Linked DNA regions of Lacibacter sediminis. The protein of the gene in region 1 interacts with the protein of each later gene in a pairwise test. Links are inferred from orthologs where the notes say so. Each region holds a gene or a part of one and is shown in the gene's direction. Other genes may lie near its edges.

Region 1 (5,468 bases):
TACAACTATCGGCTATCTACTATCTATTTTCTATTCATCCACCAACCCAACCACAATCCAACCAATCCCCACGAAACAATGGCGTCCATAAAGTAAGCGCTAATGTCGTGCTTGGGATACCAGATATGACCAGTGTATGGGCCATTTGTAAAAGCAATAATGCCAACGATGAGGCTTGCAATAAAATAGGTGCCGAAGCTGCCATTCGTGATCTTTGCAAATATCCAGCAGAGCCCTATAACTATGATGATGTTTGCAAGAAGCCCCCTGGCCATGTTCATACCCATATTCATATTCCAGGTTTTGTAATAACTGATCTGGGCCCACGGTTTACCGTCAACTTCTTTCATGAATTTTTCCATCTCTTCTGATGAATTTTCATTTTGAAGACGTGGCATAAAATAAGTGCCTTCTTCCAGCCCTGAGTTGTTTAAGAACTGGAGAATTGTGTCTTGCTTGGACGTGTAAGCCTGTCCTTTGTCATGAAGATTAGCAACTGCGAAAGAAATGGTTTGCCACGCAAAAAGCAAAATACCGCCAACAAGGCCGCCGATAAGGATCTTCTTCATGTTATTGATTTTGGTGAATCAGTAAAGTAGAGATTCTGTTCAGCATTCACAAATTCTGAATGCACATTTATTCAACGTTGCTGTTGTACTTGTGTTGAAACAAAAAGAAAAGAGCAATTGCCATCAGGCTTGTTGAAAAAGTTGTCAACCACGATGCTTCCAGTCCAAATGCTCCACCGGTTAACAGAATAGAACCTTTCAGATTTTGATCAAGCAAAGACGGTAAAGAAAGACCACTCACTTCAAAACCAAGCACGGGTCCCTGGAAAAAATTCCAACTGAAATGAAAGAAAATAGCAAACCAGAGATTGCGGGTGTAGATATAGTTTACACCAAGCAGCATGCCTGCAATAAAAATATTGATAAACGCAATGAGATTAAAATTGGGATTGAGTGAATGAAACACTGCAAACAAAACTGCAGATGTAAACAATGCTGCTTCTTTTGGTATCGACTGCATTAAGTTATTCAGCACATAGCCTCGAAACACTAGCTCTTCAGCAAAACTTACCAATATCATCATCACAATTGCAAGTGCAAAGCCCGTTGGATCAACATCAGCCGGAAACCATTGTAATAATTTCATCAACCACAGCACTGTTGCCATTGCAGAAAGTAAAAGAATGCCGGTGAGAAATCCTGCTGCCCGTTCTTTACCAAAACCTTTCCAGGTAAATCCAAGACTTTTAACTGTTTGTCGATCGAATACATTTCTGAAAAAAGCAACAGTTGAAAAAGCAATAATAAAACTGAGAACGATTGTGCCGTAAAACAGCGTTTCCGGAGTAACACTCAGCCCTGCCAGTACGATCAATACACCTGTTAAGGCACTTCCAAAGAAGATGAGCAGCAGATAACCGATGAGGAAAAGCAGTACACGTAGCCAGCCTTTTTGGATAATGGGAGATGATTGCATAGAGTTGGTTTTGGTATGAGCGCCGAAACGCTGTTATTTTACAAGTTCAAAAATAAGCGTATGGCAACAGAAAACAAATATGGAACGGCAGAAAGGTTGATGCGGTATGTACAAATAGATACACAAAGCGATCCGGAAAGTAGCAACTCACCTACAACCGAAAAGCAGAAAGACCTGTCGAAAATATTGGTGGAAGAATTACTTGCGATGGGTATTGCCGATGCGTATGTGGATGCTTACGGTTATGTATATGCCACAATTCCATCAACTACTGAGAAGGATGTTCCTGTTGTTTGCTTTTGCAGCCATGTTGATACAGCGCCCGATTGCAGCGGCACAAATGTAAAACCCATCCTTCATAAAAATTATGATGGAACCGATATTGTGTTGCCCGATGATGAGACGCAGATCATCAGTCCATCAAAGTATGCTTATCTCAAACAACATATCGGAAAAGATATTATTACTGCAAGTGGAAACACCTTGCTTGGTGCAGATGATAAAGCAGGTGTTGCAATCATTATGAGCTTGGCTAATTACCTCGTGCAACATCCCGAAATAAAACATGGAACAATCAAACTATTGTTTACACCCGATGAAGAAGTTGGAAAGGGAACAGATAAACTTGATCTGCAAAAATTAGGAGCAACTGTTGCTTATACCTTAGATGGCGGTGAGTTGGGTACATTGGAAGATGAAACATTTAGTGCTGATGGCGTAAAGATCATTGTACATGGTGTTATTGCACATCCCGGTTATGCAAAAGGAATATTGGTGAATGCATTAAAGATCGCAGGAGAAATTTTAACAGCTCTTCCCAAAACAGAATGGAGCCCGGAAACAACAGAGAAGCGGCAAGGCTTTGTTCATCCTGTAAGTGTAAATGGTATTGCAGAAAAAGCAACTATTGATTTTATTGTGCGTGACTTTACAATTGAAGGCTTGCTGCAACACGAAGCAAGATTAAAATCAATTGCGGAAGAAGTGTTGAAACAATATCCCAGCTGCAGCATGGAGTTTATTGTTAAAGAACAATACCGAAACATGAAAGAAATTCTTGATCAACACCCGGCTATTGTTGCAAATGCAATAGAAGCTTATGAACGCTGCGGTTTAACAGTGGTAAAAGAACCCATCCGTGGTGGTACTGACGGCAGTCGTTTAAGTTATATGGGTTTGCCTTGTCCAAATTTGTTTACAGGCATGCAGGCCATTCACAGCAAACACGAATGGATAGGAGTGGACGACATGGAGCAAAGTGCCAATATGCTTGTTGAATTGGTGAAAGTTTGGGAAGAAAAAAGTTAATTACATTTTTACAAAATTACTTTCGGGCTTTTCTTCGGGCCAAATGCGGATGCCCCAATAAATAGGGTATGCAATTGTGCTCACAAAAATGAAAAGCAACACCCAAATGATCCGTTCTTCATTCTTAACACGTTTGTTATTGATAGCGTGAATGATGAAATAGATCATGAGGCCAAGTTGAACAAAAGCGAGTATGATGATGGAAGCGATAAATCCCATCATGTTGCCAAAGAAAAATTCCGGGGGAACGTCGCCGTGTTCATGTTCCATGCGGATTATTTCAGGGAAAATATTGGCAAGGAAGTAAATAAGAAAGATGGCAGCTGCCACCAAAGGTAAAAATGAAAGAATACCAATGAATACTTTTTGAGAACGTGGCATGATGGTTTGTTTTCTTAAAATTAAACATTCGGTTGCATAGTTTCTTCCCTTTTATAAATGGAATGTGCTACTTTGTATCAAATTTTTACAACTATGGATTTACTTGTCAGTTACTGGTGGGTCTTACTCATCCTCTTTATCATCTTCAGTGGGCTGGTTACTGTTAACCAGGGAACGATTGCCGTTATCACCATGTTTGGAAAATACCAGCGTATTCTCCGCCCGGGATTAGGGTTTAAAATTCCTATACTGGAACAGATCTATAAACGCATCAGTATTCAAAACCGAAGTGTGGAGTTAGAGTTTCAGGCGGTAACGATTGACCAGGCAAACGTCTATTTTAAAAGCATGCTGTTGTATTCTGTTCAGAATCATGATGAGGAAACTATTAAGCGTGTTGCATTTAAATTCATCAGCGATAAAGATCTCATGCAGGCATTGATCAGAACAGTGGAAGGTTCTATCCGTGCATTTGTGGCCACCAAGCGCCAGGCAGAAATTTTAACTGCCCGCAGGGAGATTGTAGATTATGTAAAAGAACAGATCGATCATTCACTGGAAGAGTGGGGTTATCACCTGCAGGATCTGCAGATCAACGATATTACGTTCGATCAACAGATCATGGAAAGTATGAGCCGTGTGGTAGCAAGTAATAACTTAAAAGCTGCTGCAGAAAACGAAGGACAAGCGTTGCTCATCACCAAAACAAAAGGTGCAGAAGCAGAAGGTAATGCTATTAAGATTGCAGCTGAAGCAGAACGTGAGGCAGCCCGTTTGCGTGGACAAGGTGTGGCTCTCTTCCGCCAGGAAGTTGCAAAAGGTATGACAGAAGCTGCGGAACAAATGAAGCAGGCAAATCTTGATACCAATGTGATCCTCTTCAGTATGTGGACCGAAGCTGTAAAGAATTTTGCAGAATATGGAAAAGGAAATATCATATTCCTGGATGGTAGTGCAAGCGGCATGGAAAATACCATGAAGCAGATACAGGCGTTGATGGTGAAACAGGCAGGGGTATAAAAAAATATCTAATACAAACGAAAGAAGGGTTGACTAAATCAACCCTTCTTTCGTTTTAATACAGGTTACTGGTATTGAATATAAACAGGAACAGGTGTCAAACGCAGAATTTCATTGGGCTGCATCACCGGATTCCCATTTACTGCATCATTTTTATAAAACACTTTAAACCCGGCAAATTGAACTGGTTGCTTGAAAATAAAATGGTGATAGGTACTTTTCTTTAGCGCTACGTTGCCAAAGCCATCCATGTTAATAACGATCTGCACCTCAGGGCGGGTTGTAATTTGTGTGTAATTCGTAAGCATTGGTGCAGTGAAACGATGCACAACAAGTATTTTCGACGGCAGTTTGTTTTTCTTTACAAGGGTTTGCAGCCATTCAGAAGCGTAGTTAATATCATCTGCATCAAAACTTCCTATTGAGGAACCGGGAGGGCGTCCGGTTTTCATGGAATATTCAGCATCAATTCCAAGATGCACATTAGGTAACTGAAGATATTTTTCCAGTCTTGGTAATTCCTGTTGCAACGTGCTTAAACCCGGTTGTATATCGAGAAACACCAGCCCTTTGACTGAATCGCCTAACGCAATTGCTTTGCTGATTTCTTTTTCGGGCATACGGGCCCGGTAGTATCCATCGCCTGCATTGCTTTGTGCAGTTACAGCAATATAATGAATGGCAGCTATTACAGGCATTGACGTATCTGCCTGTTCCCATTCTTCGACCTGTAATTTTAATTTCTCCAACATTATTCCGGTAGAAAATTCTCCCAGTATACCCATGTGTTTACTGTAAAAATTTCCATAAAAAGCCACTACACGATTAAAAGGCAATACAGCACCTTCGGCGGGTATTGCTGATGCAACGGGCCATCTACCTGTTTTGTCTGAATTTGCCAGTTGGAGTAATTTCTTACGATATAGAATTGTATCAAATGTTGATGGCGGCAAAGCTTTGTGTTGAATACTTCTTTGCTGTGCAGTTACAGGTGTTGAATCACTTTGCGTGCAGTTATTAAACGACAACAAAAGTAAGATATAAAAAAGACCCCTTCTGTATGTTCTGAGATGCGCATAAATAACATCAGTTCCCACCGGTTAGATTTTAATGGAATGTATGAATTGTTGGAAGGGTAAAACAAGAACAGTGGAGCTGTAGTAAAGTGATTCACATCAGCATTTCAATGATGCAATGCAAAACATGTTCAGAAAAGGCATTTGTTGCCTGTCAGTATTGTAGCTGATGCCAGTCAAAGGTTTAAGCTGAAGTCA
Region 2 (5,363 bases), 320 kb from region 1 along the record:
AACATTATTTAATCATTCATGAAACTGACTTCACATATGAAAAAGATTGTAAGCTACTCACTGGTTGCCTTGCTGTTACTGTCTTCGTGTAACAAAGATATTTCCGCGCCGGTGCCAAACTCATTCCCAACTCCAACGGGACAAAGCATTGGAGATATCATTAATACAGATGCTAATTATTCATTGCTGAAACATGCATTAACACGTGCTGGTTTATTAACTGCTGTTACAAATAAGAACTCAGTGTTTACGTTATTTGCCCCTAGTAACGCAGCATTTACAGCATCAGGAATACCAAGCACAGCAGTAATCGATGCAGTGCCATTAGCTCAACTTACTGCTATTTTAAGTTATCACCTTATACCTGGTCAGAAAGTAAGTTCAGCAGGTATTACTACAACGTTCCCCAATGTGCAGATGCCTACAGGTTTAATTTTCCCGGCACCTAACACAAATCCATTAGCACGCTTCAGTATTTTTCCTTCACGCAGAGGCAGCGCAGCATGGGCAAACAATATTCCTGTGACTGCTGCAGACATTGCGGTTGCAAATGGAGTTATGCACCAGGTGGCAGCAATTGTTGCACCTCCTACTAAATTGTTACTCGATACTATTAAAAATGATCCGGATTTAGATTACCTGGAAGCTGCTCTTGTCAGGGCTGATTCGGGATTATCAACCACTTCAGCGCCAAGTTTTCAATATTATTTAGGTAATGCTGCTATTGCGCCGGGAGCTAATTTTACTGTGTTTGCACCTAATAATGCAGCTTTCCAGGCGCTTATTTACTTCCTGGTTTATCAACAGGTATTTGCGTTAACCGGAAGTGCTGCTACAGCCGATGCTCAGGCAAATGGTGCTGTTGCTGCAGGCCCCGCATTTTTAGCAACAAATAACGTAACCACCGCTTTAGTAAGAGGAGTTGTGGCTTATCATGTTTTAACACAACGTGCATTTGCAGTGAATTTTCCAGGCACTGCTACCAATTATCCAACGTTTGTGAATGCATCGATACCAGCGCATCCTGGTGTTGCTGTTTCATCAACTATTACCGGAGGATTTGCTACGGGCTTAAGCGTAAAAGGGGTAGGTAATCCAAGCGCTGCGTCTGCTATACCGACTGCAGCTGGTGTTGATCGTCCCGCAATCAATGGCGTATTTTATAAAATCAATCAGGTTCTCTTGCCACAATAATAACTATTGATTAATAGAGTCTTCAACTGCCCCTTCATAGGGGCAGTTTTAGTTTAGAACGATCATTAAAATGATTCCTGTATTTTTACAACGGGCCAATTTAAACCAGCAGATGCAGATCATTTTGTTTGATACAGGAACCAGGGCAACATTTTATCCGTTTTCGCTAACAAGGCCTTTATCTGAATTTCGTTGTGGCATCTTTACAGCTAAAGAACGTTGGGCATTTGTATTACAGCAGGAAGTATTTGCCCTTACGGAAAATTATTTAACCAACGCTTACCCATTTTCACCAGGTGAAGGAGATGATTTTTTATACATCAATGCATCCGTTATTTTATCAAATGAATTAGTGGGAGAACTAAAAGCATTAACATCTGAGAGTGCACTGCTTCGAAATAGTAATTTAATTGCTGTTCGAACGAAGAACAGATTGACATTTCCAATAACAACAGAACAAACGAAACATTGTAGGGAAGTTGAGGGTCCTGTTACTGTTCGGTTCCTGCATTATCCTTATGATCTTGTGCTCGCAAACGATCAAATGATTCGCACAGATATTGAGTTGATCCGTTCAAAAAAACTATCTGCTGCAATTTCATCAACCAATCAGTTAATTAATCCTGAACAGATCTTTATTGAAGAAGGAGCGGAGGTTGAATATTGCACACTCAACGCATCAACCGGGCCAATTTATATTGGAAAAAACGCATTACTGATGGAAGGCAGTATGATCCGTGGACCGTTTGTTGCGCTGGAAAATGCAGTGGTAAAAATGGGTAGCAAAATTTATGGTGCAACCACAGTTGGAAAAAAATGTACGGTTGGTGGAGAAATTAAAAATTCGATCTTTTTCGATTATTCAAATAAAGCACATGATGGTTATTTAGGGGATGCGGTGATTGGTTCCTGGTGCAATATTGGCGCAGGTGCTTCCTGCTCCAATGTGAAAAATACAGCTGGCGAAGTAAAATTCTGGAATCCATTATTACATCAATGGATCAGCGCAGGAACAAAGTGCGGCGTAATGCTGGGCGATTATTCAAAAGTATCCATCAATGCATCGCTCACAACAGGAATGGTAAGTGGCATTTGCAGCAACATTCTCACTACAGGGTTATCGCCTAAATTTATCGCCGATTTTACCTGGAACATTCATACGGGTGAAAAATACATATTGGAAAAAGCTTTGCATGATATTGAGAACTGGATGCAAATGAAGCAGCAATCGTTAACTAACAACGATAAGCAGATACTGGAATATATTTACGCCCGACAAACATAAACTACGAATAAAAAAACAACAAGATTATGAGACAGCAAGTAGCCGCAGCAAACTGGAAAATGAATTTGACCTATCAACAGGCTGAGGAATTAATTAATGGCATCATTCACACACCTTTTACATTAGGAGCAGATCAACGTGCAGTTTTTGCTGTGCCGTTTCCATATCTGACAATGGTGGTAGAGAAGCTGAAAGGAAAGATCAACACAGGTGTGGCAGCTCAAAACGCTTATACAAAAACTTCAGGTGCATATACAGGTGAAACTTCAGTTGAAATGTTGAAGTCGATCAATGTTGGTTATGTAGTATTAGGTCATAGCGAACGCCGTGAATACTTTAACGAAACCAATCAAATGCTTGCAGAAAAAGTAAACACTGCTTTAGCTGCAGGTATTACACCGATCTTCTGTTGTGGTGAAGCATTGGATATTCGTGAAGCAGGCACACAAAATGAGTATGTGGGTAATCAATTGAAAGAAAGTTTATTTCATTTAAGTGCCGATGAACTAAAAAAGATCATCATTGCATATGAACCTATCTGGGCAATTGGTACGGGTAAAACTGCATCGGCAGAACAGGCGCAGGAAATGCATGCACATTTGCGTAGTGTATTAGCTGCACAGTACGGTACAGAAGTTGCAAATGAAATTTCTATTTTGTATGGTGGCAGTGTAAAAGGTTCTAATGCAAAAGAAATTTTTGGTCAGCCTGATGTTGATGGCGGACTTGTAGGTGGCGCATCATTAAAGGCAGATGAGTTTGTACAGATCATTCAGGCATTAAAATAAAAGAGGTATGAAGCGTGAAGAACAGCTGCAACCGCTTTCGCATCAACATCACAATGGATTGATGGCTGCATTACTTCTGAAAAAAGGAGTAGGGAAGCAGGCTGATCCAACAGTGATGGATGATTTTATTGTGTCTGTATGGAATGGGGAATTAAGAAACCATTTCATTAAAGAAGAAGTATATCTGCACCCACATGTGTTGCAGATACCTGCGCTCATGGATAAATATGAGCAAATGAAAACGGAGCATCACCAGATACGACGTATCGTTGATGCGATAAGAAGCGGTGATTCAAGCATAGCACTCATCACCGATTTTCATACCCTTCTTGAAAAACATATCCGCTTTGAAGAGCGTGATCTGTTCCCGTTTATTGAAGAGCAGATACAACCGGAACAGTTAAATGAACTGGGTAGAAATTTAGAGCCGCTTGAAAGCAAGGCCTGCTCTGATTATCCTGTAAAATTCTGGGAATAATGGTTTGATCATTTTTAAACACCGTTGCTTATGGCAAAAGTCCTCATCCTCTTTGCACATCCTGCAATGGAAAAGTCAAGGGTGCACAAACGTCTTGTTGAGCACATTCCGAGATCGGCTGATATACGGTTTCATGATCTGTATGAACGTTATCCCGATTTTGATATTGATGTTCCTTACGAACAACGCTTGTTACTGCAGCATGATGTGGTGATCTTTCAACATCCGTTTTATTGGTATAGTTCTCCTGCTATTATCAAACAATGGCAGGATCTGGTGTTGGAACATGGCTGGGCCTATGGTACAGGTGGCCGTGCAATTGCAGGTAAAAAATTTATGCATGCCATATCAACCGGCGGTTCCAAAAATTCTTATACCGAAGAAGGCAGGAATAAGTATTCGCTTGCAGATTACATGTTGCCGTTTCAACAAACTGCATATTTATGTGATGTTGAATACCTGCCACCGTTTGTGATACACGGTACGCATCGTTTACCCGAGACCGATATGGATCTTCATGCGTTACAGTATGAACAGATGTTGCTTGCACTTGTGCAAGACCGCATCAGCAAACCCGAGATCGAGAGTTGTATTTACATGAATGATCTTGTTCCTATTCCTAACGCAATACAATCATAACCGATGGATAATAATTCAATTCTTTTCCAGGCGATGGTGTATTTGGCAGCTGCTGTTGTAATGGTGCCACTTGCAAAACGTTTAGGTCTTGGTTCTGTACTCGGTTATTTGTTGGCAGGTATTTTAATTGGGCCCACTGTATTGCAGTTTATTGGCACTGAAGGACAGGATCTGATGCACTCAGCTGAGTTTGGTGTGGTGATGATGTTGTTCCTGATTGGTCTTGAACTGGAGCCCGCCTTGCTTTGGAAATTACGCAAAGCAATTCTTGGTTTGGGTGGATTGCAGGTGCTCATTACGTCCATTATTATTTCAGGTATTGCTTATTTTTTAGATCTGCCATGGCAATCTTCATTAGCAATAGGAATGGCATTGGCACTCAGTTCAACAGCATTGGTGTTGCAAACACTTGCTGAAAAAGGAATCAATCGTACCACAGCCGGACGTAGTGCGTTTGCGGTGTTACTCTTCCAGGATATTGCAGTGATTCCGATGCTGGCATTTTTTCCTTTACTTGCTATCGCCGGGTTAACACCTGCTGATGTTAATGTGAATGAAGCAGAAGGTTGGATAGAAAGCCAAAGTGGATGGATGCGGGCTTTGATTGTATCAGGTGCAATTGGTTTTATTATTATTGGTGGACGCTATTTAATTCCTCCCATTTTTCGTTTAGTAGCAGCAACACAGTTACGTGAAATGTTTACAGCAACTGCGTTGTTATTAGTAGTTGGCATTGCTGTGTTAATGTCTTCTGTTGGATTGAGCCCTGCTTTGGGAACATTTCTTTCCGGTGTAGTATTGGCAAACAGTGAATACAAACATGAATTAGAAAGTGATATTGAACCATTCAAAGGATTATTACTTGGTTTGTTTTTTATTGCAGTTGGCGCTTCTATCAATTTTGAATTGATCATGAATCAGCCGCTATTGATCTTTGGATTAGTGTTGGCGTTAATGTTTGTAAAAGCAGTTGTGTTAT

The links. Proteins that work in one complex are often made in the same cells at the same time.
Region 2: the proteins of pepT (region 1) and tpiA interact in binary tests that used the Escherichia coli proteins (3 or more experiments, as listed by UniProt). The link is inferred for Lacibacter sediminis from one-to-one orthologs.

Annotation. Positions count from the first base shown.
Region 1 is NZ_CP060007.1:2,230,155-2,235,622, forward strand. Bases 780-3,669 are described here. They hold pepT (peptidase T), read left to right. Parts: upstream 780-1,545; coding sequence 1,546-2,793; downstream 2,794-3,669. Other genes in these bases: H4075_RS09560 (CPBP family intramembrane glutamic endopeptidase), read right to left, coding at 780-1,485; H4075_RS09570 (hypothetical protein), read right to left, coding at 2,794-3,174; H4075_RS09575 (SPFH domain-containing protein), read left to right, coding at 3,268-3,669. In the rest of the region: H4075_RS09555 (hypothetical protein), read right to left, coding at 24-569; more of H4075_RS09560, read right to left, coding at 637-779; more of H4075_RS09575, read left to right, coding at 3,670-4,194; H4075_RS09580 (hypothetical protein), read right to left, coding at 4,260-5,291. UniProt on the Escherichia coli protein: Cleaves the N-terminal amino acid of tripeptides.
Region 2 is NZ_CP060007.1:2,547,960-2,553,322, forward strand. Bases 1,602-4,386 are described here. They hold tpiA (triose-phosphate isomerase), read left to right. Parts: upstream 1,602-2,505; coding sequence 2,506-3,267; downstream 3,268-4,386. Other genes in these bases: H4075_RS10870 (putative sugar nucleotidyl transferase), read left to right, coding at 1,602-2,479; H4075_RS10880 (hemerythrin domain-containing protein), read left to right, coding at 3,275-3,745; kefF (glutathione-regulated potassium-efflux system oxidoreductase KefF), read left to right, coding at 3,776-4,384. Also shown: H4075_RS10865 (fasciclin domain-containing protein), read left to right, coding at 37-1,194; more of H4075_RS10870, read left to right, coding at 1,265-1,601; H4075_RS10890 (monovalent cation:proton antiporter-2 (CPA2) family protein), read left to right, coding at 4,388-5,363. UniProt on the Escherichia coli protein: Involved in the gluconeogenesis. Catalyzes stereospecifically the conversion of dihydroxyacetone phosphate (DHAP) to D-glyceraldehyde-3-phosphate (G3P).